Regions from separate parts of the Agrobacterium sp. 6Ca8 genome, predicted to be linked through region 1. Evidence: riboswitches for the same ligand, from Rfam matches in the RefSeq annotation. Region 1 holds a riboswitch; each other region holds the start of a gene.
What was found. Region 1 has a riboswitch for cobalamin ahead of bluB (5,6-dimethylbenzimidazole synthase). Riboswitches for the same ligand answer to the same signal wherever they lie in the genome.
Positions count from the first base shown of each region.

Region 2: linked by a shared signal. The riboswitch ahead of ACZ5A6_RS12520 (DUF1636 family protein) and the one ahead of bluB (5,6-dimethylbenzimidazole synthase) in region 1 are both predicted to bind cobalamin.
Region 3: linked by a shared signal. The riboswitch ahead of ACZ5A6_RS02905 (CbtB domain-containing protein) and the one ahead of bluB (5,6-dimethylbenzimidazole synthase) in region 1 are both predicted to bind cobalamin.
Region 4: linked by a shared signal. The riboswitch ahead of ACZ5A6_RS16665 (ABC transporter substrate-binding protein) and the one ahead of bluB (5,6-dimethylbenzimidazole synthase) in region 1 are both predicted to bind cobalamin.

Region 1 is NZ_AP026433.1:1,314,617-1,322,416, reverse strand. Features, by position in the region: gene ACZ5A6_RS06565 (LTA synthase family protein) at 1-79, opposite strand, end outside; gene ACZ5A6_RS06560 (NAD+ synthase) at 311-1,990, shown strand; gene ACZ5A6_RS06555 (glyoxalase superfamily protein) at 2,140-2,517, opposite strand; gene ACZ5A6_RS06550 (TolB family protein) at 2,710-3,540, shown strand; cobalamin riboswitch at 3,669-3,854, shown strand; gene bluB (5,6-dimethylbenzimidazole synthase) at 3,953-4,669, shown strand; gene ACZ5A6_RS06540 (DUF2865 domain-containing protein) at 4,739-5,839, opposite strand; gene ACZ5A6_RS06535 (NADP-dependent malic enzyme) at 5,975-7,800, opposite strand, start outside.
Region 2 is NZ_AP026433.1:2,568,700-2,576,499, forward strand. Features, by position in the region: gene cobN (cobaltochelatase subunit CobN) at 1-705, opposite strand, end outside; gene cobW (cobalamin biosynthesis protein CobW) at 711-1,748, opposite strand; gene ACZ5A6_RS12520 (DUF1636 family protein) at 1,745-2,131, opposite strand; cobalamin riboswitch at 2,287-2,501, opposite strand; gene cobO (cob(I)yrinic acid a,c-diamide adenosyltransferase) at 2,629-3,246, shown strand; gene ACZ5A6_RS12530 (cobyric acid synthase) at 3,248-4,705, shown strand; gene cbiB (adenosylcobinamide-phosphate synthase CbiB) at 4,692-5,657, opposite strand; gene cobD (threonine-phosphate decarboxylase CobD) at 5,656-6,702, shown strand; gene ACZ5A6_RS12545 (L-fuconate dehydratase) at 6,684-7,800, opposite strand, start outside.
Region 3 is NZ_AP026433.1:579,301-587,100, reverse strand. Features, by position in the region: gene dmeF (CDF family Co(II)/Ni(II) efflux transporter DmeF) at 1-988, opposite strand, end outside; gene dmeR (Ni(II)/Co(II)-sensing transcriptional repressor DmeR) at 1,070-1,342, opposite strand; gene ACZ5A6_RS02935 (hypothetical protein) at 1,470-1,823, shown strand; gene ACZ5A6_RS02930 (MerR family transcriptional regulator) at 1,920-2,333, shown strand; gene ACZ5A6_RS02925 (GNAT family N-acetyltransferase) at 2,539-3,027, shown strand; gene ACZ5A6_RS02920 (type 1 glutamine amidotransferase family protein) at 3,049-3,615, shown strand; gene ACZ5A6_RS02915 (hypothetical protein) at 3,719-4,033, opposite strand; gene ACZ5A6_RS02910 (CbtA family protein) at 4,038-4,754, opposite strand; gene ACZ5A6_RS02905 (CbtB domain-containing protein) at 4,765-4,947, opposite strand; cobalamin riboswitch at 5,114-5,338, opposite strand; gene ACZ5A6_RS02900 (c-type cytochrome) at 5,430-6,350, opposite strand; gene ACZ5A6_RS02895 (c-type cytochrome) at 6,437-6,871, opposite strand; gene ACZ5A6_RS02890 (LysE family translocator) at 6,987-7,616, opposite strand; gene ACZ5A6_RS02885 (helix-turn-helix transcriptional regulator) at 7,750-7,800, shown strand, end outside.
Region 4 is NZ_AP026434.1:525,340-533,139, forward strand. Features, by position in the region: gene ACZ5A6_RS16660 (GNAT family N-acetyltransferase) at 163-1,041, shown strand; cobalamin riboswitch at 1,081-1,316, shown strand; gene ACZ5A6_RS16665 (ABC transporter substrate-binding protein) at 1,482-2,513, shown strand; gene ACZ5A6_RS16670 (FecCD family ABC transporter permease) at 2,510-3,538, shown strand; gene ACZ5A6_RS16675 (ABC transporter ATP-binding protein) at 3,535-4,335, shown strand; gene ACZ5A6_RS16680 (pseudoazurin) at 4,332-4,814, shown strand; gene ACZ5A6_RS16685 (class I SAM-dependent methyltransferase) at 4,988-5,812, opposite strand; gene ACZ5A6_RS16690 (ABC transporter substrate-binding protein) at 5,926-7,059, shown strand; gene ACZ5A6_RS16695 (ABC transporter substrate-binding protein) at 7,154-7,800, shown strand, end outside.

The sequences.
Region 1 (7,800 bases):
TCCGCGTCCATGCAGGCGAAAAGACAAAATCAGCCTTTTCGGAAGCCGTTGTTTTTGGCGCCGAATTTCTCAAACTCATACTCCGGTATTACGAGGCAACACCGCGCAATTCGGGGAGGTGAATCGGGGCGTCGCAAAACTGTCATGTAACTGTCACATAAGCGCGATGAACGCGACATGAACTTTGCGGAGTGTGGCCGGTGCGGTGATAACCTTAGCGTGAATGCCTGTTGCGGCTTCATCCTATCAAGGTGGTGCGGCATGCAATTGCCGCGTTGCGGAGCGGGCACGGGCGCGGTATTGAAAAGCCATGAGCGACAGACACGACATCAAAAACCATCTTCGAATTGCCGTCGGGCAGTTCAATCCGACTGTTGGCGACGTGGCGGGCAATCTCGCCAGGGCGCGCGAAGCACGGGCCGATGCGGCGACGCAGGGTGCCGATCTCCTGCTTCTGACCGAGCTGTTCATATCCGGCTATCCGCCGGAAGACCTGGTATTGAAGCCGGCTTTTCTGAAAGCGTGCCTGAAGGCCGTGGAAGAACTGGCGGCGGAAACCGCCGATGGCGGGCCGGGCGTCGTCATCGGTTTTCCGCGTCAGGGCGAAGCGGGCCGGCACAATTCGGTTGCGCTTCTGGATGGCGGCAAGATCATCGCGCTGCGTGACAAGATCGACCTGCCGAATTACGGCGAGTTCGATGAAAAACGCGTTTTCGCCGAAGGTTCGATCTCCGGTCCCTATAATTTCCGCGGTGTCAGGATCGGCATTCCGATCTGCGAGGAAATCTGGAACGATATGGGTGTGTGCGAAACGCTTGCCGAAAGCGGGGCGGAAATCCTGCTGGTGCCGAATGGTTCACCCTATTATCGCGGCAAGCTGGATGTGCGCCATCAGGTGGCGCTGAAGCAGGTAATCGAAAGCGGCTTGCCGCTGGTCTTCGCCAATCAGCTTGGCGGGCAGGACGAGCTGGTTTTCGACGGCGCGAGCTTCGGTTTTAATGCCGACAAGACCCTTGCCTTCCAGATGAGCCAGTTCGAGGCGACCCTTGCCGTCACCGATTGGAAACGCACCGCAGAAGGCTGGCGCTGCGAGAGCGGTCCTTTCTCGAAAATCCCTGAAGGCGAGGAGGCGGATTACCGCGCCTGCATGCTGGGCTTTCGCGATTACGTCAACAAGAACGGCTTCAAGAGCGTGGTTCTCGGCCTTTCCGGCGGTATCGATTCGGCGATCTGCGCTGCGCTTGCTGTTGATGCGCTGGGCGAAGAGCGGGTGCGCTGCATCATGCTGCCCTATCGTTACACCTCCGAGGATTCGCTGAAGGACGCAGCCGATTGCGCCAAGGCACTTGGCTGCCGTTACGATATCGTGCCCATTGCCGAACCGGTGGATGGGTTCCTGTCGTCGCTTTCGGAAATGTTCGAAGGCACGGAAGAAGGCATTACCGAAGAAAACCTGCAGAGCCGTACACGCGGCACCATTCTCATGGCTGTTTCCAACAAGTTCGGCTCGATGGTGGTGACAACAGGCAACAAGTCGGAAATGTCGGTGGGGTATGCGACGCTTTATGGCGACATGAATGGCGGTTTCAATCCCATCAAGGACCTCTACAAGATGCAGGTCTACGCCATCTCCAGTTGGCGCAATTCCCATGTGCCGCCGGGCGCGCTCGGGCCATCCGGCGAAGTGATCCCCGCCAATATCATCTCCAAGGCGCCATCCGCTGAATTGCGACCCAACCAGACAGACCAGGATTCGCTACCGCCCTATCCGGTGCTGGACGATATTCTGGAGTGCCTGGTGGAAAAGGAAATGTCGGTCGAGGAGATCCTCGCGCGTGGCCATGATATCGCGACGGTGCACCGGATCGAGCATCTGCTCTATCTCGCCGAATACAAACGCCGCCAATCCGCGCCCGGGGTGAAGATCACCAAGAAGAACTTCGGCCGCGATCGCCGTTATCCGATTACCAACCGGTTCAGGGACAGGTAGTCGAAGGAGGGCATGGAGGGAGCTTGCTGGACCCCGAATCTAGTTCGGGGTGACGGAGTGCGGATGCTGCGGATTCGCCATATATCGATGGCGAAGAAGCATCCTTTTCCTCCAACGGCGCGGACACGCCCCGCCGTTTCCCTATCTCGTTAAATAACCTGCCCCACATCGATGCGGTTGCCATCCGGGTCTTCGAAAACGAAAGCCCGCAGGCCATAATCCTTGTCCTGCAGACTTTTGATGATGCGAAGCCCGTGGCTTTCGCAAAGCGCGTGCAGCGAGTCGACGTCGCTGACCAGCATATGCGCCACATTAAAGGGGGCCGGTTTGTGCGTCGACTGCAATGTCAGGTGCAACTCGGCATTACCTTGTTTCAAGATCATGAAACCGACAGGGTTGCCGTTTTCGAAGGTCTTTTCGAAGCCCAGCACACGGACATAAAAGTCATGGGCCTTCTCGATATTCTTGACAGGAAGCATTGCGGCGATCCGACCGAAGCGGATGCCGTGATCGGCGATGGTGTTCATCGCGGAACCTCGGATCTGGGAGAAACGGGCAGGGGTGCGGGCGGTGCCGGCACGCTGCTGTTTTTTCCTATTTGAATTTGCAGGGCGGTGCCTGCGGCAATAGGATCATAATCACGGCGGTGGCGGATGCAAACGGAATGTTTGTGCCATTCAACGCTCCACGCCAGACGATCGACAGGCCCGGGAGGCAGCATGCGCAGTTCCATCGAAATCTTCAACACCCGCACTCGGCAGATGCGGGTGGTCTGGCAGACGCCGGAGCTGTTCGAGGCTCCGAACTGGTCGCCGGACGGGAAATACCTGCTTCTGAACTGCGACGGTCTGCTTTATCGCCTGTCACTTGCCGGCGACCCTTCGCCGGAAAAGGTCGATACCGGCTTTGCGACAATCTGCAACAATGACCACGGCATTTCGCCTGACGGTTCGCTTTATGCCATTTCCGACAAGGTGGAGTTCGGCAAGAGTGCCATCTATCTGCTGCCTTCGACGGGCGGAACGCCGCGTCTGATGACTAAGAACCTTCCGTCCTACTGGCACGGCTGGTCGCCGGACGGGAAAGGTTTCGCCTATTGCGGCATTCGCGATCAGGTTTTCGATATTTATTCCATGGACATAGACAGCGGCGTTGAGACACGCCTTACCCATGGTGAGGGCCGCAATGACGGGCCGGATTATTCGCCGGATGGAGAATGGATCTATTTCAACTCCAGCCGCACCGGCCAGATGCAGATCTGGCGCGTGCGGGTGGATGGCTCGGCCGTCGAGCGTATCACCGACAGCGCCTATGGCGACTGGTTCCCGCATCCGTCCCCCAGCGGTGACAAAGTCGTCTTCGTCTCCTACGACGCCGAAGTCTTCGACCATCCGCGCGACCTCAACGTGCGCGTGCGGCTGATGGATATGGATGGCGGCAATGCCGAAACGCTGTTTGACCTTTTCGGCGGGCAGGGAACGATGAATTCGCCCAACTGGTCACCGGACGGGGATGAGTTCGCTTATGTGCGGTATTTTCCCGTTGGGTGATGCGGTAGGGAGTGCTTCAGCCGGCGCGCGTCTGCGCGGCGGCTGAAGGCCGCAATACGCAGGTGAGGTGGCCACGGTCACATTGCCGCATCGCTGCGCAAGATACTTGTATTTGCAATCTTTGTTGCTCATAAGCTTCTTCGTCAGGTGCCTGCCCTTTAGGGCGGGAGAATCGGGAATCCGGTGCAAGACCGGAACGTGCCCAGCGCTGTGAGGCGGATGCCCTTTTTCTTGATGCCACTGAATCCATTCGGGAAGGCGAAAGTGGGCGGACGAAGCCGAGTCAGAAGACCGGCCTGACAGGATAGACCAGACCGCGTGGACGGCGGCAGGTTGTTGCAGCAGCGCGTCGTGCAGGTGAAAACCGGAGCCGGTTTTCGTGGCGGCGCGCCAGCATTGTTGGGGATAGACGATGCCGACCGATCCACTCGCGACCAGTTCGCTCGACGCCGATGCATTCGATCACGCGCTTTCGCCCGCCTACCCGTTTTCCGAGGGAGAGCGAGAGGCGATCTACCGTGCCATCGAAACCCGCCGTGATGTGCGCGACCAGTTCCTTCCGGATCCATTGCCGGAAGATGTGGTCGAGCGCTTGCTGAAGGCGGCGCATTCCGCGCCATCAGTCGGTTTCATGCAGCCGTGGAATTTCACGCTCGTCACTGACGGTGCGGTCAGGCAGGCAGCCTGGGTTGCCTTCAGCCGCGCCAATGGCGAGGCGGCGGCGATGTTCGAGGGGGAGCAGCAGGCGCTTTACCGCAGCCTCAAGCTTGAGGGCATCCGCAAGGCGCCGCTCAGCATCTGCGTCACCTGCGATCCGACGCGTGGCGGCAAGGTGGTGCTGGGCCGCACCCACAATCCGCGCACCGATGTCTATTCCACCGTCTGCGCCATCCAGAACCTCTGGCTTGCAGCGCGCGCCGAAGGCATCGGCGTCGGCTGGGTCAGCATTTTCCACGATAGCGACATTCGTACCATTCTGGAGATTCCCGACCACATCGAGATCGTCGCCTGGCTATGCCTCGGCCGCGTCGATACACTTTATACCGAGCCGGAACTGGCGGTGAAGGGGTGGCGCCAGCGCGTGCCGCTGGAGGAGCTGGTGTTTCGCAATCGCTGGGGTGGACGGTAAAGAGAAGACGCGACCGTCTTGTGAGTGAGACAGAGCGTTGCCAACTCCATACCGTGTGCCTGATGGGAGCTATTGCTGCGGCTGAATGCCCTTCAGCGCCGGGTTCTTCAGGTCGATCCGGCCTGTCTGGTCGGGCAGGAATTTAGGGCCGATGACGCGGACCTTGCTGTTGTTCGGGTCATAGTCGCGTTCCGGAACCGGTTGTTCCGGCGGCTTTGCGGCCTGCTGCAGTTCGGTGGGTTTTTTGGGGGTGTCACCTTGCGGTGATGGAATGGTCGTGATGCTGGAATAGGGTTTCTCAGCTTCCGGCCGCGCAGCCTCCTGCTGCTTCATCTCCTCGTGATAGGCGGCCATGTTGCAGGCGCAGCCTGGGGCTTTCGTTGAGGCATTTCGATAGGCAAAGGCGGTCGGCAGGTCCTTGTAGGGCTTTCCTGTTTCAGCCGAGACCATGTCAGCCGTTTCCTGCTCCGTCATGGAGTGGAAATAAAGCTCCGTCTGCGTACCCGGACACATTTTCTGGCATTGTTCGGCCTGCGCACGGAAATCGAGCGGCGAGGCATTGGAAGCGATGGGGAAGAACGAGCCGTCGCAGGTGCGCACGCACAGCGTCCTGAGCCCGCCTTCAGCAGCGGCATTGGGGTATGGCGAAAGCCCTGCCTGTCCTGGCGGATTGCTCTGTTCGCCGAAGGCGTCGGGGTAACGTGTCACATCGGGTGCCGTCGGCTGGTGCGCTTCTGTTTCCGGAATGGCGCTGCAGCCATTGGCGTCGAGTGCGGCGAGAATGCGCTGGCGTCTGATGTCGCCATCATCGCTGCCCTGGGCCGCCATGGCATAGTCGCGGTCACGGATGATGGCATCGCGTTCGCTCTGCGCATCGGCCATCGCGTCGCTGATCTCCGCGCAGAGTTCGGCATTCGGGCTGCCATAAACGGTGACGCTTGCGGATGAACAGCCGTAACGGCGCAGATCGTTCCTGATCCTGCGGATCTCGATGTTCTGGCGGGTGAGCGCATTGGCGTAACGCCGTACCTCGGCGGTGTTGCCGATGACACGCGGAGGTTCGCGCAGCTGCGCATAAAGCGTATCGCAGACCTGATCCGCGAAAGCAGCGGCCGGGGCGATGAAAACAAGGGGAAGCAGGAGGCCGATAATGCTGCGGCGCCGGGTCAATGGTGCGATCCGTTCGATGTCCCCGGCCGGTGGCGAGGGTGTTATGCTTCGGGAAATCCGTGTTTCAGGAAGATAACATAAGCTGTTGCCGCAATGCGGCAACAGCATGTTCAAAACTGCGTTAATACGCCTTCATCACACCGAAGGGTGCGATGCCTGCACGACGGCAAAGGCCGCCATGTTGACAACGCCGCGCGAGGTGACGCTGGGCGACAGGATATGGGCGGGAAGTGCCGTGCCAAGCAGGATGGGGCCGACATGCAGGCCCTCCGTCAGCGTGCGGGTGACGCCGAGCGTGATGTTTGCGGCATCGAGGTTCGGGAAGACCAGCAGGTTCGCTTCGCCGGTCAGCACGCTGTTGGGCATCGCGCGCTTGCGCAGCGCTTCCGAAAGTGCCGAGCCGCCCTGCATTTCGCCGTCCACTTCCAATTCGGGTGCCGCTGCCTGCACGATCTTCAGGGCGCGGCGCATCTTGCGGGCGCTTTCCGAATCGCGCGACCCGAAATTGGAGTGGCTGGCGAGCGCGATCTTCGGCGTGATGCCGAAGCGGCGGATTTCCTTTGCCGCGAGAATGGCCATTTCAGCCACTTCTTCGGAGGTCGGATCGTTGTTGACGAAGGTGTCGGTGAGGAACAGCGCGCCCTGCTGGGTGATGAGCAGGCTGAGGCCTGCGAAAGAGCGAACGCTTTCCTGCTTGCCGATGATCTGGTTCACGTCGCGCAGGTGCCGGTCGTAACGGCCTTCCAGACCGCAGATCAGCGCATCCGCCTCACCACGCTTCACCGACAGCGCGCCGATGACCGTGGAGTTGGTGCGCACGATGGTGCGGGCCGCCTCCGGGTTGATGCCAGCGCGGCCGACCAGGGCGAAATAATCATCGACGTAGTCGCGGTAACGCGGATCGTCTTCGGGATTGACCACCGCAAAATCGGTATTCGGGCGGATACGCAGGCCGAAGCGCTTCAGGCGCGTTTCGATGATCTGCGGGCGACCGATGAGGATCGGGATGCCGGTGCCTTCTTCCAGAAGCACCTGTGCGGCGCGCAGCACGCGCTCGTCTTCGCCTTCAGCAAAGATGATGCGCTTCTTTTCGGCAACCTTGGCGGCGTTGAAGACCGGTTTCATGATGAAGCCGGAACGCCAGACGAAGCGGTTCAGCTGGTCGAGATAGGCTTCGAAATCGCTGATTGGCCGGGCGGCGACACCGCTTGCGGCGGCAGCACGGGCAACGGCCGGCGCGATGCGCAGGATGAGGCGCGGATCGAAAGGCGAGGGAATGAGGTAGTTCGGGCCGAAGATCGGCGTTTCGCCGCTATAGGCCTTGGCGGCGACTTCCGAGACCTCCTCGCGGGCAAGCTCGGCGATGGCCTGCACGGCGGCCATCTTCATTTCCTCGTTGATCGTGGTTGCGCCGCAATCCAGCGCGCCGCGGAAGATATAGGGGAAGCACAGCACGTTGTTGACCTGGTTCGGGAAGTCCGAACGGCCGGTGCAGATCATCGCATCCGGGCGGGCAGCACGGGCCACTTCCGGCATGATTTCCGGATTGGGGTTGGCAAGTGCCAGGATCAGCGGATTTTCCGCCATGCGCTCCAGAAGTTCCGGCTTCAGCACGCCTGCCGCCGAAAGACCGAGGAAGACATCCGCCCCGTCGATCGAGTCGGCCAGAACCCGCTTGTCGGTCTTTTGCGCGTAGACTTCCTTCCACTCGTCCATCAGCGAGTTGCGGCCGTCATAAACGAGGCCCTCGATATCGTGGACCCAGATGTTTTCTTTCTTTGCGCCCATGGCGACAAGCAGATTGAGGCAGGCAAGGGCTGCCGCACCGGCGCCTGACGCAACGATCTTGACGCTCGAAAGCGATTTTCCAGCCAGTTCCAGCGCGTTGGTGACGGCGGCGGCGACGATGATCGCCGTGCCGTGCTGATCGTCGTGGAAGACGGGGATGTTCATCTTCTCGC
Region 2 (7,800 bases), 1.3 Mb from region 1:
TGGCGCAAAACCGCGCTGAGAGAGCGCGTTAAAAAGCGCATCCACGGGCGCCGCATCGGCCGCAAGAAGCATGGAGCGGTAAAAGAGAATGGGAAGGACAGCTGCAACGGCGGGAAAACCGGCGCAGGCTTCCGCCTGATCCACGACGCCTTTACCCGGCCGGTAAAAGCCGGCTTTCGGCAGCGGTTGAGCCTCGATATCTGGCCATGCGCCACCACTTACAAGGGCAGCAAGACCAATGGCAAGCCGGTCCATATTTTCCCGCCCACCCTCGCGGAAGAAGGCGAGGACGGACGCCAACGTCTGGCGATCAACAGTCGAGGCTGCTTCGAGCTTTTCGTCTCTCTCACTGCATTCACCCGGCAGGAGCATAAGTTTTATGCCACGTCGCCGCGCCATCGTGCTGAGCTGATCGACGCCATAGCGCCAGCGTTCCGCGCCGCCGAGAATCCGGATAAGGATGACACGGGCATGTTCGGCCGTCTTTTCGATCCACAGATCGACCGACATCGGATGCCGAAGCTCGGAGAGGTTGGCGGCGGACAGGGACGGAAGCGCGCCCTCTGCCTGCCGCCATGCCTGTTCCAGCCCGGCAAGATCGCTTGCCGAAAAAGACAGCATCACCACATCCGATCGCGGCTGGTTGAGATCAACCGGCTCGATCAGGTCGTCCAGAGACGAAGATGTGGTGGCGAGAATGTGCATTTCTATCAGGCGGCCAACATCTGTTCGATCTTTTCGCGGTTGAGGCCCTTTTCGCCTATGACGACGAGGCGGCTGCGGCGCTCTTCACCGGCCGCCCAGGGACGGTCATAATAATGGTTGACGCGGCTACCGACTGCCTGCACCTGCAGGCGCATCGGCTTGGTGGATACTTCGACGAAACCTTTGATGCGCAGAACATTTTCCGCAGCCGCTGTCTCGGCGATACGAGCCGCCAGCGCTTCCGGATCGGTCACGGCCGGCAGGTCGATGACGAAGCTGTCGAAATCGTCATGTTCGTGGTCAAGTTCACCATCGTGATGGGTGCGGCGGTTTTCGATATCCTCTTCAACCGCAAGACCGAGGCCGATCAGCACGGCCGGATCGATGACGCCATTCGAGGCGACGACGATCTTTGCGGCCCGCGGCAAATGCTCGAGAATATGAGCCTTCGCCTTTTCCAGACCGGCGCTATCGAGCAGATCCGCCTTGGTCAGCACGATAAGATCGGCACAGGCGATCTGGTCCTCGAAAACCTCTTCGACCGGATCGTCGTGATCGAGGGCTTCGTCATTTGCGCGCTGGGCGGCAAGGGCTTCCATGTCATGCGCCACCTGACCCTCGGCAAGGGCAGCGCCATCCACCACGGCAACCACAGCGTCAACCGTCACGCGGCTCTTGATGGCCGGCCATTGAAATGCCTGCACCAGCGGCTTGGGCAGGGCAAGGCCGGAGGTCTCGATGAGGATATGCTCCACCTTCGGCTGGCGGCTCAGAATCTGCTCGATGGCCGGCTGGAAATCATCCGCCACCGTGCAGCAGATGCAGCCATTGGCCAGCTCGACGATGTTTTCCTCCGGGCAGCTCTCAATGCCGCATCCCTTGAGGATATCCCCATCGATGCCGATATCACCGAATTCGTTGACGATGATGGCAAGCCGCTTGCCATCAAGCTTTTCTAGGAGACCGCGCAGCAGCGTGGTTTTTCCAGCCCCCAGAAAGCCGGTGACGATGGTGCAGGGAACGCGGTCCAGAAGGGTGCTCATGATCTCTCCTCGGTAAAATCGAATGGGGGAATGCGCGCCACCATGCAGCGCTTCAATGTGTCGGGGCGGCCGCGCCAAGGCATCAGGCCATCTGCGGAGGCGGCCAGCATTTGCGCGCCCGTGAGCAGGTCTTCCGCATCGTTGGGCGTCAGCCCGCCGAATACATAGGACCAGCCATCGGCACCGCGCAGCACGGCACTGAGGCCGCGTTTGCAATTGGCAAGGCAATTGACGGAGCGAACATCGATGCCGGATTCACGCGCTTTTGCGATGGCAGCTTCCGCAAGGATGGTGCCGGGGCGCGGCTCCGCATTGGGATCGGTGTCGTCGCGACAGCTTCGGCAGACAAAAACGACCACGCCGGAAGCTGTGTTGGCTTCCATTGTCCCGTCCGCACAAGAAGATGTTGTGGTAATATCCAAACCGTTCCGCTTTCCGCGCCTTTAAACTCATCGGGGTGCGGATGTCGAAAACAGCGCACTGAAAAGCGCGGCTGCAAATCAATTCGACCGGCTGACCGGAGCACCCCGCCCGGGAGACGTTTTTTCCTGAAACGGCAGGTCTCCTGGCTTGCGGCTTTAAAACACCCTGCACCACCTTCCCGGGCCAATTTTATGGTCCAGTGGCTTCATAGTGCGGGCTTACCGCTTACAGTTGCGGGGGCAGCCACGGAATGACCCGTTATGGGGTGGAACCGTGTTCCCTCTTAGCTTTTCCCGTTGCCGGGAAAAGACCGTCAGTGCCTTACCCTTAGGCTGAACGGGCGTGACGGTCAATGCTGCCGGCTTGTCGATTGCCGGGTGCGGCAAATTGAGTATAGTCGCCGCTCCGAATGGTGGGGGCATACGGTCCCGCGCCGCTGGACGAGAAGGAAAACGCGATGACACGCGATATCAGCGACAGCGAAGCCGAACGCCACCGGCAGAAAATGGTCAACCGCAAGACGGTTCAGGATGCCGAAGTCGCGGAAAAGACCATCGAAAAAGGTCTGCTGATGATCAATACCGGCCCTGGTAAAGGCAAATCCACGGCCGCTTTCGGCCTTGCTTTGCGCATGCTCGGCACCGGGCGGCGGGTCGGCGTCGTCCAATTCATCAAGGGCGCATGGTCGACGGGTGAACAGCAGGCCCTGACTTTGTTCGGCGACAGGGTGGAATGGCGCACCATGGGCGAGGGGTTTACCTGGGACACGCAGGACCTCAAGCGCGATGTCGCGGCGGCTACAAAGGCCTGGGAGGAAGCGAAAGCACTGATGGCTGACGAGACGATCGGATTGCTGGTTCTCGACGAACTGAACATTGCGCTCCGCTATGATTACCTGCCGCTGGAAGAGGTCGTCGAAACGCTTTCCAACCGTAGATCCGATCTGCATGTCATCGTTACCGGCCGCAACGCCAAACAACCGTTGATCGACGCTGCCGACATGGTGACGGAAATGACCCTCGTCAAACATCACTTCAAGGCGGGCGTAAAGGCGCAGGCCGGGATAGAATACTGACATGACTGCACGTGTGCTGATGTTTCAGGGAACCGGCTCGGATGTCGGCAAATCGCTGATGGTGGCTGGCCTTGCCCGCGCCTTCGTCAGGCGTGGCCTGTCCGTCATGCCGTTCAAGCCGCAGAACATGTCGAACAATGCGGCGGTCACTGCCGATGGCGGCGAGATCGGTCGCGCGCAGGCGCTGCAGGCGCGGGCAGCAGGCGTTCCGCTGTCGGTTCACATGAACCCGGTGCTTTTAAAGCCGCAGAGCGAAACCGGCGCACAGGTCGTCGTACAGGGCAAAATTGTCGGCAATGCCAAGGCAGCCGATTATCAGCACATGAAAGCCGGGCTGATGCCGCATGTGCTGGAGAGCTTCGAGCACCTGAAACAACAGGCCGATCTGGTGCTGGTGGAAGGGGCGGGAAGTGCTTCCGAAATCAACCTCCGCGCTAACGACATCGCCAATATGGGTTTTGCCCGCGCCGCAGATGCTCCCGTGATCCTGATCGGCGATATCGACCGGGGCGGGGTCATCGCCAGCCTCGTGGGCACAAAAACCGTTCTCGAACGCGATGATGCCGCGATGATAGAGGGCTTCATCGTGAACCGCTTTCGCGGTGACCCTACGCTGTTTTCAGACGGCATGCGGATGATCGCGGAAAAGACCGGCTGGGCGTCCATCGGGCTATTGCCGCATTTTTCCGATGCTGCGAAATTGCCAGCGGAGGACGCCCTTGGGCTTACCGGCCCGGCACAACAAAAGCCCGGCGCGAAAATCCGCATTGCCGTGCCAATCCTGCCGCATATTTCCAATTTCGACGATCTGGATCCGCTCGACATGGAGCCGGATGTGGAGCTGATCCGAGTGCGGCAGGGCGAGACCATTCCCGCCGATTGCCGGCTGGTTCTGCTCTGCGGTTCGAAATCCACCATAGCTGATCTCGCCGTGCTGAAAAATGCAGGCCTCGACATCGACATCAAGGCACATGTGCGCCGCGGCGGTTATGTTCTCGGTCTCTGCGGCGGATACCAGATGCTTGGAAAAACCGTTGCCGACCCTGACGGCATCGAAGGACCACCAATGACGGTCGATGGGTTGGGCCTGCTGGATGTGATGACGGTTTTGACGGGCGACAAGAGGCTCGTTTCCGTGCAGGGACAGAGTTTCGACGGAATTCCCTTATCCGGCTATGAAATGCATGTTGGCGAAACGACGGGTGCTCCGGGCAACCTGCCATTTTCGACCATTAACGGGCACACCGATGGCGCAATTTCGCCCGATGGCCGAATCCTAGGCACCTATATCCACGGCCTGTTTGCGGATGACCGCCAACGCGGGGCGTGGCTTGAGCGCCTTGGTGGGCAGAGCACGCAACTGAACTATGATGCGCAGGTAGATGCCGTTCTTGACCGCCTGGCGGCCCATATGGAGAACCACCTCGATCTCGACAGACTGCTTTCTATAGCGCGATAAGGATTGCCAGCAATCCGAACAGCGCGATCAGCAAGAAGTCTGCGATCCTCGCCAGCCTGAGCGCTTTGCGAATATCGCCAGCAACCAGTGTCGCTCTTCCGCCTTCGCCCATGAAACGAGCCTCGATCATCTGCCCGCCATAGGAGCGCGGCCCGGCCAGCGCAAAGCCCAGTGCCCCGGCCAGTGCCGCCTCCGGCCAGCCGGCATTGGGAGAGCGGTGATGCCGCGCATCGCGGCGTATCGCAGCAATTGCCCCTTTCGGTGATGCACCCTTCACGAAAAACGCGGCGACCACGAAAAGACCGCCGCTCAGTCTCGATGCCGGCAAATTGACCAGATCGTCCAGCCGGGCCGACGCCCAACCAAAGGCCTCATGGCGTGGCGAGCGATGACCGATCATGCTGTCGGCCGTGTTGATTGCCTTATAACCCGCACCGCCTGGCAGCCCCAGAAGACCAAGCCAGAGGGAAGGGGCGACAATGCCGTCAGAGAAATTCTCAGCCAGACTTTCAATCGCCGCCCGGCAGATTGCCGGCTCATCCAGCGCCTGCGGATCGCGCCCGACGATCATGGAGACAGCTTTGCGCCCGCCGTCAATCCCCTCGCGTTCCAGCGCAATGGCGACGGCCTCCACATGCTGTTCCAGACTTTTTTGGGCCGGAAGTGACGCCCCAAGCACCGCAACAAGCAACAGACCAAGGGGCAATAAAAGCAGAACCGATTGCACTAACCATGCAACAAGCACCGTCAGCGCCAGAAAAACGGAAAGCGCCACGACGCCTGCCGCCTTACGCTGCGAAAATGAAGCACTCTCCCGGTTCCATTTTTTGTCCAGCAGCGCGATAAGCGAACCGATCCAGGTGACGGGATGACCGATGCGTTTGAACAGCCAGTCCGGATATCCAGTCAGGCGTTCGATCAAGAGCGACAGAAAAGCGAGAGCGAAGAACATGGGCGATAAGGTACCGGAAAAGGCGCAGGCTGCGATCCGTCACGGCGGCAATCTCGGCAAGGCGCGTCTGATGTTTCCTGAAGCGCCGGAACCGTGGATCGACCTGTCGACCGGGATCAATCCGCACTCCTACCCGCATTCTCCCGTTCCCGCCAGCGCATTTGCCCGCCTGCCGGAGCCTGACGCGGCCGAAGAATTGAAAAGGCTGGCTGGCGCCTCTTTCGGCGCACCATCCACGGGGCATGTGGCACTGTCCCCCGGCACCCAGATGCTGATGCCATTGCTGGCTCACCTGGCACTCGAACGCGGAGCGAAAAGCGGAGCCGTGCTCTCACCCGCTTATGCCGAACATGCCCGCACCGCGCGCATGGCCGGACTGACCGTGACCGAGGTAGACCATATCAGTGATCTGTCAGCGTACGACTATGCGGTGGTGGTCAATCCCAACAACCCCGATGGTCGCATCACGGATCGAGAAGCTTTGTTGTCGCTGGCCGAGGCGATGCGCCGCAAAGGCGGCCTGCTCGTCGTAGACGAGGCCTTTATCGAGACAGGACATACGGAAAGTCTTGCAAATGTCGCAGGGCGTGACGCGCTGATAATACTGCGATCCTTCGGCAAGTTCTATGGCATGGCAGGGGTCCGACTCGGTTTTGCGCTTGCGCATCCCGACATCGCTGCGGAACTGGAGGCAAGGCTTGGCCCCTGGGCAGTATCCGGGCCGGCGCTCAATATCGCGACGCAGGCTTTGGCGGACAGGGAATGGCAATCATCCATGCGGCTCCGGCTTGCGGCAGAAGCACAGCGTATGAGTGAATTGCTGGAAAAAGTGGGCCTGAAGATTGCCGGCGGTACGTCCCTGTTCACCCTGGTGCGGGACCACCGGGCCAAAGAACTTTTCGATCACCTTGGCCTGCACGGCATTCTGGTGCGCATTTTTGATGAAAGGCCGAACGACATGCGTTTCGGCCTTCCCGGCAGCGAAGCGGAGTGGCAGCGCCTCACGGAAGCGCTGTTATCCTTCAATCATCCCTTGAACGTGTAGGTCGCAATAGAATCCGGCTTCATTTCAATGGAGAAACCGGGCAGCTTCGGCGGCATGTACGCGGCATTGCGAATATCGCAGGGTTCGATGAAATGCTCGTGCAGATGGTCGACATATTCGATCACGCGGCCTTCCTTGGTGCCGGAAACCACGAGATAGTCGATCATCGACAGATGCTGCACATATTCGCAAAGGCCGACGCCACCGGCATGCGGCCAGACCGGCAAATTGTATTTGGCAGCAATCAACAGAACCGCCAGCACCTCGTTAAGACCACCCATGCGGCAGCTGTCGATCTGCACCACGTCGATTGCACCTTCGGCGATGAACTGCTTGAACATGATACGGTTCTGGCACATTTCGCCGGTTGCCACCTTCACGGAGCCGATGGCTGCACGGATCTTGCGATGGCCGGCGACATCGTCCGGGCTGGTCGGCTCTTCAATGAAGAAGGGCTTGGCGAAGGCAAGTTGCTTGACCCATTCAATCGCCTGATCCACTTCCCACACCTGGTTGGCGTCGATCATCAGATAACGGTCGGGGCCGATCACCTCGCGGGCTATGGTGAGGCGGCGGATATCGTCTTCGAGATCACGGCCAACCTTCATCTTTACATGGTTGAAACCGGCATCGATCGCTTCCTGGCAAAGACGGCGCAGCTTGGCGTCGTCATAACCGAGCCAGCCGGCTGATGTGGTGTAGCAGGCGTAGCCTTCGTTCTTCAGCGTCTCGATACGTTCCTTTTTGCCGCTTTCGGCTTTTTTGAGGATCGCAAGCGCATCGTCCTTCGTCAGCACGTCAGTCAGATAACGGTAATCGACGATATCGGCGATTTCTTCCGGGCTCATATCGGCAACAAGCTGCCAGACCGGCTTTCCCGCCTTTTTGGCCAGCAAATCCCAGACAGCGTTGACGACAGCGCCGGTGGCGAGATGCATCGCGCCCTTGTCCGGGCCGATCCAGCGAAGCTGGCTATCACCAGTTAGGTGGCGCCAGTATTTGCCGGGGTTCTCGGTCACCGTCGCCAGATCGGTTCCGACCACCAGATGGCGCATCGCCTTGATGGCCATGCAGCAAATCTCATTACCGCGGCCAATG
Region 3 (7,800 bases), 740 kb from region 1:
TTACATGTGAGAGTTCATGTATGGCTGCAAGCTTCTGCTTGTAGAAAGCCGGCGCCTTCGGCACCTGCGAGTGGATGGCGACAATGGCGGCGTGATGCCCCGGCCCCACCTGCCAGACGTGCAGGTCGGTGATGCGATCTTCTTCCGTTTCCACGCTTTCACGGATTTCCTGCGGCAAGTCCTCCGTCAGCGGAACCGCATCAACCAGCGTCGTTGCCGTGGAGCGAATGAGCCCCCATGACCAGCGGGCAATCACCACGCCGCCGACAATACCCATCAACGGATCGAGGAAGGACCAGCCGTTCCACTTGCCGAGCAGCAGCGCGACAATGGCGAGAACGGAAGTCAGCGCATCGGCGAGTACATGCAGATAGGCTGCGCGCAGATTATTGTCCCTGCCGCCCTTCGCACCGTGCTCGCCGTGATGCGCGTGCGAGCCGTGATCGTGATGGGCGTGGCTGCCATGGCCGTGATGGGCATGCGAACCATGTGCGTGACCATGGCCATGGCCATGGCCGTGATCGTGGTCATCCTTCAACAGCACGGCGCTGACGAGATTGACGATAAGACCGATGAGGGCGACGAGGATCGCCTGACTGAAGTCGATCTGAACAGGATTGAAAAGCCGCATCGCACTTTCAACGGCGATGAGCAGCGCCACCACCGCCAGAACGATGGCGCTGGCAAAACCGGCGAGATCACCGAACTTGCCGGTGCCGAACGTGAAGCGCGGATTGCGCGCCTCACGCCGGGCATAGAGATAGGCCAGCGCCGAGATGAGCATTGCGCCCGCATGGGTGGACATGTGCCAGCCATCCGCCGTCAGCGCCATGGAACCGAACCAGTGGCCGGCGACGATCTCCGCCACCATCATGACTGTGGTCAGCGCAATCACCATCCACACGCGCTTTTCATTGCGCTCATGGTTCCGGCCTAGGAAAACATGGTCGTGGCCGGACGCTGCGGAAAATTCGGATGTCGTCGTCATGTCGCTAATCCTGTTCGATCCTGGAATATTCTGTTTCACGCATGTCTTTTCCCAAAGCCGCGGACACTTTTGGGAGAGAGGTTAGCGGATGTAGGTCTTCAGCACCTGGGCCAGCTCTTCCGCCGCACGCGCCCGCTCGTCTTCATTTTCGGCGTGCACGACGTGCTCGTGCAGATGTTCCTGCATCACCTCCCCCGTCAGGCCGGAAAGCGCACCGCGCACCGAGGCCAGCAATTGCAGCACCTCGCCGCAGGGCTTGGAATCGTCCAAAGCACGCTCCACCGCCTCCATCTGCCCCTTGAGGCGACGGATGCGAGCGAGAAGCTTCTCCTTGTTGCGGATCGTATGGGACATGAGTACCTCATATACTATAGGGGGGTATACTATATTGCGATGTTTTTTGGTTCAAGCCCTGCGCGACGCAATCTTCGCGAATGTTTCGACCCCTAAAAATACCCCATGAAACTTAGGGGACTCAGTCATGACGACTATCGCAGCAACTACCAGCAGCTATTACGCAACTCCGGTCCGGACCCTTGAGCCGACAAAGACCAGGGAAACCAACGCAACCACCGAGGCCCTGCTGGAACTGACACGGGCGGCACACCGCGCGATTTCCAGCGCCGAGAGCGTTGCCGTTTCCGCCGCACCTGCCGCCGCCAGCGTTTCCGCCGGACTTGCCGCAGCACTTTGGAACCTGGACAGCGGCGCACAGGCCAGAGCCGAACCGGCGGTAGAGATCGCTGCATCAGCGCAGCCTGACGCCACCTCCAGCATCGAGACAGAAGTTCTCAAAGCCCTGGCGCAGGCACTCGGCGTGGATGCCGCCGCCTGACACCCATTGAACGGCAGGCTGAAAAGCTATATCTCTAGAGACTAGAGCATCCGGTTCGTTCTTGTCCCGGCTGCTCTTGAGGATATGGAGAAGGCAATGCTGTCCATCGGTGAATTGTCCAAACGTACCGGCGTGAAGGTTCCGACGATCCGCTATTATGAGCAGATGGGCCTCATCCGCGAGGCAGACCGCTCGGAAGGCAACCAGCGCCGTTACGAAAAATCCGATCTCGAAAGGCTGGCTTTCATCCGCCATGCCCGCGATATCGGGCTCAATATCGACGCCATCAGAGAATTGATCGCGCTCAGCCAGCACCGGCAAATGCCGTGCGAGGGTGCGGACCGCATTGCCGCCGAACACCTCGCCCATGTGCGCGAGAAAATCAGCAGCCTCAAGAAGCTCGAGCATGAGCTGGAACGTATCGTCTCCCATTGCCATGGTCATTCGATCGAGGATTGTTACGTCATCCGCGCACTTTCCGACCATGGCATGTGCGAAGGGGAGCATTGAGGCTGAAGAGCAGGCTTGACAGATTTCAGATTCGAGCGCATTGCATGGACATGATCAACGAACGCGCACCCATCTCCTGCTCGTACTTTTGGGCCTACCTGTAAAGGGCGGCTCGACAGATCATTTTGTCAACAAGCCGCCGTCAGGCGGCTTTGTTGTTTTTCAAGCGTCCTGACGGCACCGATAAAACCGAAGGACCAGAAAAATGACCGAAGATAGTTCCCTTACACTGGAAAGACCGCCCGTCGTCATCATTCGTGGCGCACGCAAGACCGATTTGCCTGAGCTCAATGAGATGATCACCCTGCTTGCCACCTTTCATGGCGATGCGGCGGCGATTACGCCGGCGAAACTGGAACGCGACCTGTTCGGCCCGCTTCCCTGGGTGCATGGGCTGGTGGCGGAAGCCGACGGCGCATTGATCGGTTACGCCCTGATGCTGCCGCTCTACAGGGCGCAGGAAGGCCGCCGCGGGCTTGAGCTGCACCATCTTTTCGTGCGTGACGGTCACCGCGGCCATGGCACCGGCCAGCACCTGGTTTCCCGCGCCCGCGATATCGCCAAGCGCCTCGGTTGCGACTATCTTTCCGTCAGCGCCACGACCGGCAATGTCGCCGCGCATCGTTTCTACGAAAGCATGGATTTCGCGCCGCGCCCGGTCACCGGCATGCGCTACATGCAGTCTATCGCCTGATTGCAACCTTCGGAGACGGCCATGACACGGATTGCCATTGCGCTTGCGCAGGATTTTGCGGACTGGGAACCGGCGCTGCTTGCCGCCGCCGCGCGCGGCTATCTCGGCGTCGAGATCGTTTATGCAACCCCGGACGGCCGGCCCGTGGTTTCAATGGGCGGGCTCAACGTTACGCCCAACACATCCTATGACGCGCTTGATCCTGCTAACATCGATGCGCTCGTCATTCCCGGCGGCCTCAGCTGGGAAAAGGGAACGGCTGTCGATCTTGGCGGGCTGGTACAGCGGTTTCGCGAGAAGGGCCGACTGGTTGCCGGCATCTGCGCGGCTGCCAGCGCGCTTGCAGGCACGGGCGCCCTTGATGACGTCGCCCATACCGGCAATTCGCTCGCCTCTCACAAGGCCTATCCGTCCTATCGCGGCGAAGCGCTCTATCGCGACCAGCCGAAGGCGGTCAGCGATGGCGGCATCGTAACCGCAGCCGGCAGTGCACCCGTCAGTTTCGCAGTGGAAATTCTGAAACACCTCGGCCTCTTTGGTCCGGAAGCCGAGGCGGAACTTGGAATTTTTGCGGCGGAGCACCGGTGAGGCTCACCTTGGTGTCGAGAGTTTTGCGGATCCTCCCACCTCATTCCTGTGCTTGTCACAGGAATGAGGTGGTGGGGAAGTTAAGCCGCGAGACCATCACAAATCACCCCTGATCAAGCACCCGGCAGACACGGGGCGCGACATCCCCGCCCTCCCCCGCAATCGCACGGCGGATATCGCGGCTGTTGAGATGCAGACTGCGACCGGCCGGCAAAGCCGAGCGCTTGATCTTGGCAAGGGCTGCGGCCGTAAAGGCAGCCTCATTCTCATGAAAATAGGCGAGCGCCGCTTCCCGTTCCGGGCTGACGCCGAGGACTGCCTTGAAGGCAAGGCGATGCACGGCGCAGAAAGCGCCGTGACCGGGAACGGCAAAACGCAGCGCGTCGAGTTCCTCACTCCATTCGGCTGCGTCCTGCATGGTTTCAAGCCTGCTGGAAGCGCTTCAGGAAAAACGCGCTCAATGTTCCGAGCAAGGCCCAGAAGACAAAGCTGGTCACGGTGGCGGCAACGATGAACTGTCGTTCCAGCGGCAGCGGTGCCAGCGCATGTTCACCTTCCGGCGGCAGGGGCGCGCCCACCACATGTGGTGCAACGATCAACACCAGTGCGAGCACGATTGCCCAGGGTTCGCGGCGGAATGCGATCAGCGCAATGCCGCCTGCGGTCGCCGCAACCGTCGAAAGCCACCAGATTTGACGCGCCTCAAGCGCGGCCGCCGGGCTGCCCGGTAGTTCCGGCGGCAGGCCGATCATCGGCGCAAGCATGACGGCGGCAAAACCGGCCACACCCCACAAAAGGCCTTCGCGCCAGCCGGCATCGGTGCCGCGCAGCGAGATGAGGCCGGTCAGCACCAGCGCATAACCGATGGCGGTCAGCACGTTGGCGGCGACCGTATAGGCGGTGCGCTCGAAGCCGTCGGCTGGAGACCAGGCTTCCTCGTTATGCTCGTGCGCGGGAACGGCAGCGCCGGTCGTGGCCGGAGCATCATGGCTGTGGGGCGCTTCGCCACCGGCATTTTCATAGGTTTCCGCCTTCAGGATCAGCGGCGTGGTGCCGAAAGCCTGCATGGCCGAAACGGCGAAGCCGCCAACGATGCCGACGAGGACGGCGGTAAAAACGATATTGCGAAAGAACGACATGCTTCCCACCTCAATGGCAAGGGAAAGCATTGGCATGACGTGTGTCATGCGCGGCGTTGTGAACGGCTTCCACATGCGAAAAGCCGACAAAACCGACGACGAACAGACCAAGCACGATCGCCGTCAGCGATTGCGCGAAGCTGCCCGTTTTTGCTGGAACGGCGGCATTTGCCGTATTCTGGTTGATGGACATGGTGACCCCTCTTACGGCGCGACCCCGCGCCTTTAGACGCGGCGGAACGGCAAACGCCGTGCAGCCGCATGCGATACACTTCACCACGGGGATACGAGACTGACACAGGGCGGCACGTTCAAGCACCACCACCCTGAAATTCCGCTCTTCCGGACACCCCGCCGGCATGGACATTTCCGTGATGGCAGGTCTCCTGGCTTACGGGTCAAAACCTGAAACACCTTCCCGGCATTGCCCTCGCCCATATCCGGCGAGATGCTTACCAGTGGCATTTCGTTTCAGGCTCTCCGCTCACAGTTGCGGGGGCAGCCACGAATGAGGATGTCTCCCTATCGTGTTCCCTTTTCACCTTCCGGAACGCCCGGAAGGAACCATCACAGGATCGTTATCCGATGGGTGTGGGTGGGAGTCAATGGCAGGCCGGCGTGAGAATTGCGCGCCGTGGCTGGATGCCGGATCAAGTCAGGCATGACGGCAAAGGGCTACCGTGCCGGGATGGCCTTCAGATAGGCGGCGATCGCATTGCGGTCTTCGGCCGTCAGATGCGCCATGTTCTGCTGCACCTTGACCATGGAGCCGCCGACGCTGTCGAATTCCGGGGTGAAGCCGGTTTCCAGATAGTTGGCAATATCGGCCGCCTCCCAGCTTCCGACGCTCTGCGAGCCGGGGGTAATATCGGGAATGCGGCCCTCGCCTTCGGGATTTGGACCACCGGCCAGCCATTTGCCATCGAGAAAACCGCCAAGCGCATTGCGCGGCGTGTGACATTCGCCGCAATGGCCCGGGCCTTCCACCAGATATTGGCCGCGCAGCAATTCGGCATTGGCATCGGCAAGCTCGACGCGGGGTGGCGCGGATGTATCGAAATAGAGGAATTTCCAGCCGCCCAATGCCATGCGCATGTTGAAGGGGAACGGCAGTTCGTGATCCGGCGCGTCATTCTGGCTGGCGGGCAGAACCCGCAGATAACCGAAGAGGTCGTTGATGTCCTTCTGCGTCATGCGGGCATAGGAGGCGTAAGGGAAGGACGGGTAGAGATGTTCGCCGTTCTTGCCGACGCCGCGCGTCATCGCATCGCCGAATTCCGAAAGCGTCCAGCCGCCAATGCCATGCTGCGGATCGGAGGAAATATTGGGCACATGAAAGGTGCCGAAGGGGCTTTTCAACGCTTGCCCGCCCGAAAGCGTCAAAAGCGCATCGCCCTTGGCATCTGGTGCCGCATGGCAACTTGCGCAGCCGCCCGCCCAGAACAGCGTTTCGCCATTGGCAAGGTCCGGCTCGCCAAGGCTCACCCAGTGGCTGGGTGCCTGACGCACAGGCGCGGTGACCCAGGCGAAAATGCCGAAACCGGCAATGGCCGCCACCGCGATCCCGCCCGCGAGCTTCGTCCAAATGGAGGCCATGACCCCTCTCCCCATTATCACCTGATGAGATCAGGCATCATTCCCGCTGAAAAAAACGCCGCCGGGAAGCGGCGTTCTTAATAGGATCACTTCTTCAGACGGTAGGTCTGGTGGCACGCACCACAATCGGCACCGAGGGTCTGCATGGCGGTGGTGACGCCTGCCTGATCGGCGGGAAGGCTGGCGAGGACCTTGTCCGCATCGGCACCGAGCTTGGCGGCCTTGGACTTGAAGTCATCGAAATTTTCCCAGATCGCGGGTGCCGCAGCACTGCCGGTCTCGCTGCCCGGGGGAAACTGGTCGGGGAAAGCCTTGGCGTTGGTGCTGATGGTCGTCACGGCAGCCTTTACGGCTTCGGCGTCATAAGGCTTCTGGCCCTTGGAGATGGCAGCAAGCGCCCCCATGGAGCCGCCGATCTGCTTCATCATGCCTTCACGTTTTTCGACTTCGCCGGCAGCGTAGACCGCTCCGGCGCAAAGACAGCCGAAAAGCATGGCCGCCGCGATGGTTTTCAGTTTCATACACTCTCTCCTTGATTCCGGCAGATGCCGAACGCGCGATAACGGCGCGAGGATGCCCTTTCCGCATGGCGAAAAGAAGTCACATTGCAGTGAATTTCCCCAAGAAAACAGAAGTCTAGGAGAGTGCTTCCCAAAGCGTAACCAGGGCTGCGGCAATCAGCATGAAACCGGCGGCGCGGCCGATGAAAATCGTGGCGGCAGGCGAGGAAACGAGCCATGCCCGGCTTTTATCCGCCGTCAGCGCCAGAGCGCCATAGACCGTGAACTGCGTGATGGCCACCATCGCGCCCATTACCAGCCCCTGCATCCAGATTGGACCATAGTCGGGTTTGAGGAATTGCGGATAGATCGCCATCATGAAGAGATAGGCTTTCGGATTGGAAAGGCAGGTGAGCACGGCCCGCCAGAACGCCTTTCTGACAGAGGCGCTCGCCTGCGCCTCATCGCCATTGACGGTGATGGCGCTGCGCATCAGCCCGACGCCGATCCAGACCATGTAAGCGGCGCCGGCGACCAGCAGCGGCAGGAACAGCGACGGCATCCAGGCGGCAAGCATGCCGACGCCCAATGCACCGTAAAGTGAATGCACCATGCCGCCGGCGCTCATGCCGCTTGCGGCGGAAAGCCCGGTTCTTTTGCCACCCGTCAACGCACTTGCCAGCACGAACAGCATATCCATGCCCGGCAGGATGATGATGCCGAACAGGACCAGAAAGAAAAGCCAGAGATTTTCGGCGTAACTCATGTCAGTATCTCCCAAAACAGTTTGCGACACATTCGGGAAAACTCATGTTTCTCAATGTGTTTTGCTGCTTATAGGAAAAGCCAACTGACAGCGTTGTGTCAGTTGCGTTGGGAAACCACCGGGAAAAACGGCAATGCGCAAGGCATCGAGACTGTTCGAGATCATCCAGATCCTGCGGGTGGCG
Region 4 (7,800 bases), on a different replicon from region 1:
GCGACGTTTATCTGCTGAAATGCGAATGATTTCGGTAGATTGTTGTGACCTTCCAGTGCTTTCAGAAAATTCGTGCTGGCGTAACCGGCTACCGTCGGATGTCGTGGGCTAGGCCGGGACCGGATGAAGGTTCTGAGCCGTAGGGGATGAGGGCCGTTGGTTATGGACCTGCTCAAAGTCGATAGTTTCGAGCTGCGGACCGTGGATATCGCGGACGTGGATGCCGATCATCTGCATGCACTCTCCATGGCCGTCGGATGGCGATATCACGCGAATGAATGGTGTTTTCTGCGGCAATGCGGCGTGGGTCTCGCTGCGCTCGATGAGATCGACCGTGTTGTCGCAACCGCGATGCTCTTTCCCTATGATCAGGGGTTTGCGACGCTCGGCATGGTCATTGTTTCGCCCCGTTTGCAGGGGCAGGGCGTAGCACCATGGCTGGTGCAGAAACTTGTCGCGAAATTCCCCACGGTCTCCCTGCGGTTGAACGCGACGGGAGCGTCGCGGCGGTTGTTTTCAAGGTTGGGTTTTGCCGGCGATGCGGAAAAAGTATATCTGTTCCGGGGAAGGGCGAATTGCCTTTTCGAGATACCGCCGCCCGGCAGAAAACAACGAATAGAGCCGTTATCCGCAGGTCATCTGACTGATGTTGTGGAACTAGACCGGTCGGCTTTTGGCGTTTCGCGCCGGAACGTTTTACAGCGACTTTTGACGCAGAATGCGGGTTACGGTGTGTTTGAGGCGGACCGTCTTACCGCTTTTGCGCTGCGCCGTGCGGCGGGGCGGGGCCACATTATCGGTCCGGTCGTTGCGGGTGCGGACATGGATGCGATTGCGCTTGTGAGGCGGCATTTTACCGATCTTGACGATGAGCTGGTGCGGCTCGACACCATCAGCGACAACAATCTCTTTATTGATTTTATTGCGCAATCCGGGCTGGTGGTGATTGAAAGCCTTACCACCATGTCCAAAGACGCGCCGCAACCGGCGCCTTCCGGCGCTACAAAAATTTTCGCGTTGGCGGGTCCGTCTTTGTGCTGAGCTGCAGCACTATCGCAATTGACGCCCCGGCGCTTGCCCCTTATGTCAGAAAGTGACGGTTCCTGAAGCCGAAGGGCAAAGGGATTAATAGGGAACATGGTGCGGGTGATTTCTATCGCCCAATGCCGTGGCTGCCCCCGCAACTGTAAGCGGATTGCCGCTCATCCTCGTGACGCCTGAAAAGCGTCATGCCACTGCACCCTTCAAGGTGCGGGAAGGCAGATGAACGGCGCATATTCGCGAGCCAGGAGACCTGCCGTCATAATATTGACCATCGTTACGGGCGGGGATGCCCGGAAGAGGAGCTGATTATGACCTTTCCGTCCGCGGAAACGTATTTAGAGTCCCGTTCTCCATCTCCACACTTGTTGTCGCTCTGTCACTACGCGTTTTGACGCGCGGCCTGCGGATCACGCCACTTTATTTAGACTGGAGAACATATGTTTCATTTCAAACGCCTGCCGGTTTCCGCCGGTCTTCTGGCTGTCGCATTAGCGGCCTTGCCCGCCGGTGCCGCTCAGGCTGCCGAAACCACCTATCCGCTGACGATCAATAGCTGCGGCCACGAAATCACCTTCAAGCAGGCGCCCGCCCGCACAGTATCGGTCGGCCAGAGCACGACCGAGGTTCTCTATCTGCTCGGCGTGGCCGACAAGGTGGTAGGCACGGCGCTGTGGATCGGCCCGGTTCTGAAGGGTTACGAAGACGCCAATGCCAAGGTGGAGCGGCTTGCCGACAATGATCCGAGCTTCGAGGCGGTGGTTGGCAAGAGGCCGGACCTCGTGACGACGCAGTTCCAGTGGCAGATCGGTCCCGAAGGCGTTGTCGGAACACCGGAGCAATTCGCCGAACTCGGTATTCCCGTTTATACCTCCCCTGCCGATTGCATGGGCAAGGACAATTCCGGCGGCGGCGACGGCGTGCGCAAGTCCGTTTTCACCATGGACCTGATCTACCAGGAGGTCCGCGACCTTGCTAAAATTTTCAACGTGCAGGATCGCGGCGAGGAAGTCGTTGCCGACCTGAAAAAGCGTGAGGAAGCCGCCCGCGCCAAGATCGCTTCGGCGAATGGCAAGATTTCAGCAGTATTCTGGTTCTCCAGCGCCGAGCTGGATATCGATCCTTACGTGGCGGGCCGCAATGGTGCGCCGGGTTACATCATGTCCGCGCTCGGACTGAAGAACGTTATCGAAAGCGATGAGGAATGGCCGACTGTTGGCTGGGAAACCATCGCCAAGGCCAATCCGTCCGTGATCGTTGCCGGCAAGATGGACCGCCGGCGTTTCCCCGCCGATGACGTCGCCGTCAAGCTCAAGTTCCTTGCTACCGATCCGGTTGCCAGCATCATGCCCGCCGTCAAGGCGGCCCATGTCTTCGAAATGGACGCGCAGGCGATGAACCCGACCATCCGCACGATCGAAGGCATTGAAACGCTGGCCGAGGCGATTTCCACAGCCGGTCTCGCCAAGTGAACGGTCTTTCCGTCAATCTTGGCAGGGCGGGTCTGGCTTTTGCCGCACTCGCCCTGCTGCTCGTCGCGCTGATGGCCGGTGCGGCCATCGGCGAGACTGCCATTCCGTTCGACGTCGTGGCAAAAACCATTGCCAATCGTGTCTTCCATGCGGGTTATCCGCTGGAGCCGCTGGATGAGGGCATCGTCTGGAGCTACCGCCTCAGCCGCGCCGTCGTTGCCGCGTGCTGTGGCGCCTCGCTGGCGCTGGCCGGTGCGGTGCTTCAATCACTCCTGCGCAACCCGCTCGCCGATCCCTATATCCTCGGTATTTCCGCAGGCGCCTCAACCGGGGCCGTGGCCGTGGCGCTTCTGGGCTTCGGGGCGGGGTTCCTGACGATGCCGGCCGGCGCCCTTATCGGAGCTTTTGTGGCTTTTTCGCTTGTCAGCCTTCTGGCGGTGCGGGCAGGGCACGGCAACAGCGCCATCATCCTGGCGGGGGTCGCCGGTTCGCAACTGTTCAACGCCATGACGTCGTTCATCGTCACCAAATCCGCCAATGCCGAACAGGCGCGCGGCATCATGTTCTGGCTGCTGGGTAATCTTTCGGGCGTGCGCTGGCCGGATGTCTGGCTGGCTTTGCCGGTCAGTATTGCGGGTCTTGGGGTGTGCCTCTGGTACGCACGCGCGCTTGATGCTTTCGCTTTCGGCGGTCAGGCAGCAGCTTCGCTCGGTATTCCAGTGCGCCGGGTATATGCGGTGCTGATCTCGGTTTCGGCGGTCATGACGGCAGTCATGGTGTCGCTGGTCGGTTCTATCGGCTTCGTCGGTCTCGTCATCCCGCATGCGGCGCGCATCTTCGTTGGCGTTCGCCACGGCATGTTGCTGCCGGTGACGGCGCTGACCGGTGCAATTTTCATGATCATCGCAGATATTCTCTCGCGCACCGTCATTCCGGGGCAGGTGCTGCCGATCGGCGTGATTACTGCGCTGGTCGGCGCGCCCGCCTTCGCCTTTATTCTCGGGCAGAAGAGAGGCCGGTCATGAAATTATCCGCCCACGATCTGCATTTCCATGCCGGCAATCTCGACATCGTGCGCGGTGTTTCGCTGGAGGTCGCCCCGGGCGAGTTTCTGGGTATCATCGGGCCGAACGGCTCGGGCAAAAGCACGTTGCTTTCCATGCTGGCCGGCATTCGCATGCCGCGTCGGGGTCATGTCATGCTTGGTGAGGAACGGCTTGCCACATTCGGGCGGCGCGAACTTGCCCGCAGGCTGGCCTTTGTGGAGCAGCAGGCCGAAACCACCGAGCGCATCAGCGCGCGACAGGCCGTGGAACTGGGGCGCACGCCCTATCTCGGCCCGCTTTCCGCATGGTCGCCAAAGGACGATGCCATCGTCGATGCAGCGCTCGGAAATGTCGATATGGCGGACAAGGCCGAGCGAAACTGGCATCACCTTTCCGGCGGCGAACGCCAGCGCCTGCACATTGCCCGCGCATTGGCGCAGGAGCCGCATATTCTGCTGCTGGACGAGCCGACCAACCATCTCGATATCGGCCACCAGATCGGCCTGCTCGATCTGGTGCGCAGGCAGGGACTGACGGTTGTGGCGGCGCTGCATGATCTCAATCACGCCGCCATGTTCTGCGACCGCGTCGCCATCATGCATCGCGGTGAAATGATCGCTGTCGGCCCACCGCGCGAGGTCCTCACCTCTTCGACCATCGCCGATGTGTTCGGGGTGCAATCCGTCGTCACCACGGATGAAAGCGGATTTTCACATATTCGTTTTCTGCCGGCCCACGGTGCGGCCGATCACGCAAGGAAAGCAACGGCACGATGATGAAATTGAAAAGACTTGCAAATCTCCGCTTTTGCGCCCGACAGCTTTGCGTTTCCGCGGGACTTGCCATGGTTGTGGCCACAGGGTTTTCCATTCAAGCCGGAGCCGAGACCTTCGAGGTGAAGATGCTGAACCGTGGCGAAAAGGGCTCCATGGTGTTCGAGCCCGATTTTCTGGAGATCGCTCCTGGCGACCGCGTGCGCTTCGTGCCGAGCCACAAGAGCCATAATGCCGCGACGATCGATGGTATGGTTCCCGAAGATATTGAAGGTTTCAAAAGCCGGATCAACGACGAATTCGAGACCGGTTTCGAAAAGCCAGGCTTTTACGGCATCAAATGCTCGCCGCATTACGGCATGGGCATGGTCATGCTGATCAAGGTGGGGGACGCGGTTTTGCCGCAGAGCTACAGGACGGTAGAGGTCCCCGGCCGGGCGAAGCCGCGCTTTGAGGAGCTATTCGAGCGGGCGGAAAAATGACGTCCCTGCGTCGCGTTTTCATGCGTCATGCCGGACTAGATCCGGCATCCAGCCAAGGCGCGTCTGCACCGTGAGAAACTATTATTCCGCGATCAAGGACTTGGTCGCACTGGACCCCGGATCACATCCGGGGTGACGGTGAGCTGGGCGGCAGCTTGGGGCCTTTGGTCGCCCTATCCCTTGCCGGACGTGTGCGGCTTCACGGCGCATACTGCATAACGGTGCTGCAATCCCCGCAAAATGCCTTTCAGCAGACTGAAATTTTTTGCCTGGGCACGATGAATGGCCTGAAGTTCCTGATCGATGGCAACGGGCTCGAAGCCGGTTTCACGCAACAGCGCCGCGACGTCATCAGCTCTTGCACCCTTTGAAAAATAGACCCGCGATAGAATGCTGTTGAAGGTGTTTTCCGGATCCGCCGGCTTGTGCGGCTGGTCCGGCTTCACAAGGCCGATGCTTTCCAGACCCGCCGCCAGCTTCTTGACTAGTCGTTCGCGCCAGCCGGTGTTTACGAAATCGCCATCGACGATCAGCAGGCGTCCGCCGGGTTTCAAGACACGGAACCATTCGGCAAAGCTCGCCTTCGGGTCCACCAGCGTCCAGACCAGATGGCGGGTGATGATGACGTCGGCGCTTTCGTCCGGCTCCATCGTGTTTTCGGCGTCGCCGACAAAAAAGCGGATATTGCGCCCGCGGGTTTTCGCCTTCGCCCTTGCAAGCTCCAGCATGGTTTCCGACCAATCCATGCCGGTGACCTGAAAACCGAGATCGTCCATCAGGTGCGAGATAACGCCGGTGCCGCTGGCCAGATCCAGCGCCTTGCGGCCTTCTCCCTGGCCCAGATGCTTCAAAACCAGCGCGTGCCAGGCCTTGCGCTCTTCTTCGGAGAAAATCTCATGACCCGGGGAAAGGTCGAAAGTCGCGGCGCGGCCGGACCAATAGGTTTTGATTTCGTCTCTCAGGCTGTCGTTTTTGCCATAGTGGATAGTGTCGATCATCGGTCTTCAGCTCACATACCGCTCAGTTAAGAATGGCTCTAAAACATAAAACTTGACTAGTATAGTCAGAAAATAATACAGCCGCGCCAGTCAACACTGGAGAGCAATATCCGATGCGCATCTCAGCCAAATCCGCGGCACTTGCCCTTGGCCTTCTCGTATCCGCAGCGTGGCCTGCATTGGCCGAAAAGGTTACCGTCAAGGATGTGACCGGCCGCGACGTGGAAGTCAATGTGCCCGTTTCGCATGTGATCCTCGGCGAAGGCCGTCAGATCTACTTCCTGGCGGCGCTCGACAAGGAAAACCCTTTCCAGCACGTTGTCGGCTGGCGCGACGACCTGGCGAAAGCCGACCCGGAAACCTATGCGGCCTATCTCGCCAAGTACCCTGATATTGCCAAGCTGCCGACCTTTGGCGGCATGAAAGACGGCACCTTCGACATCGAGCAGGCCATTTCGCTGAAGCCAGACGTGATCCTGATGAACATCGACGCGAAGACCGCGACGCAGGAGGCCGGTTACATCGAGAAGCTCGAAAAGGTCGGCATCCCGCTTGTTTACGTCGACTTCCGCGAAAAGCCGATGGAAAACACCGAGCCGAGCATGCGTCTGATGGGCCAGCTGACCGGCAAGGAAAAGATCGCCGAGGACTTCATCAAGTTCCGCGCGGACGCCATCGCCAAGGTCACCGATACGCTCGAAAAGGCCAATCCGAAGAAGCCCGTCGTGTTCGTCGAACGCGCCGGCGGTTATTCCGACGATTGCTGCATGTCCTTCGGAAACGAGAATTTCGGCAAGATGGTCGAACTCGCCGGCGGCATCAACATGGCCAAGGACATCATTCCCGGCACGTTCGGCAACGTCAATCCGGAACAGATCATCGCCTCCAATCCGGAACAGATCATCATCACGGGTGGCAACTGGAACGGTTATGTTCCCGGCGGCAACTGGGTCGGTGTCGGTTATGGCGCGGATATGAAGGAAGCCCACCGCAAGCTTGAAAACCTGACCAAGCGCCCGGCTTTCACCGGGGTACAGGCGGTCAAGAACGGCAATGTCCACGCCATCTGGCACCAGTTCTACAACAACCCGTATCAGTTCGTGGCCATTCAGGAAATCGCCAAGTGGCTGCACCCGGACCTCTTTAAGGATCTCGACCCCGAGGCGACCTTCAAGGAGCTGCATGCCCGCTTCCTGCCGCTCGACTACAAGCCCGGTTACTTTGTGTCGCTGAAGGACACGAAATAAGACAGGGACGGTGAAGGGGAGCGCCGTCCGATCGATGGATGAAGCCGCAGCCATGCGGCTTCATCATTTTCTTTTGGAAATAAGAGGATTTCTCATGCGGCTTAACGCTCTCAGGCATCTTGCGGTGCTGGCTTTGTCTCTTCTCGCTTTGCCGGCTTATGCCGGAGAAATCACCGATGTCACCGGACGCAAGGTCGAGCTGGACCTGCCGGTCAAACGTGTCATCGTCGGTGAGGCGCGCCAGATCCACGTCATCGCGGCGCTCAAGGGCGACCAGACCTTCGACACCATTGTCGGCTGGCGTGACGATCTCCTCAAGAAGGACCCTGACAGCTACGCCGCCTATGTCGAGCGCTTTCCGCAGATCGAAAAACTGCCGCGCTTCGGTTATGTGCCGCAGGGCGATTTCAGTCTGGAAACGGCCATTACCCTTTCGCCTGACGTGATCACCCTCAATCTGGAAGCGGAAAAATCCGCCAAGGAAAGTGGTTTCGAAGAGAAGGCCGCCGCCGCCGGAATCAAGATCGTCTATCTCGATTTTCGTATCGATCCCGAAAAGAACAGCGAAGCCTCGATTGAAATTCTCGGGAAAATGTTTGGCGCGCAAGAGCGTGCAAAGGAATTCATCGCCTATCGCCTTGCAGAAATCGCCCGCGTGACCGACCGGCTCGCCAGCGTCAAGGACCTGAAGCGTCCCGGCGTCTTCATCGAGCGCGCGCCCGGCATTTCCGGTGAGGACAA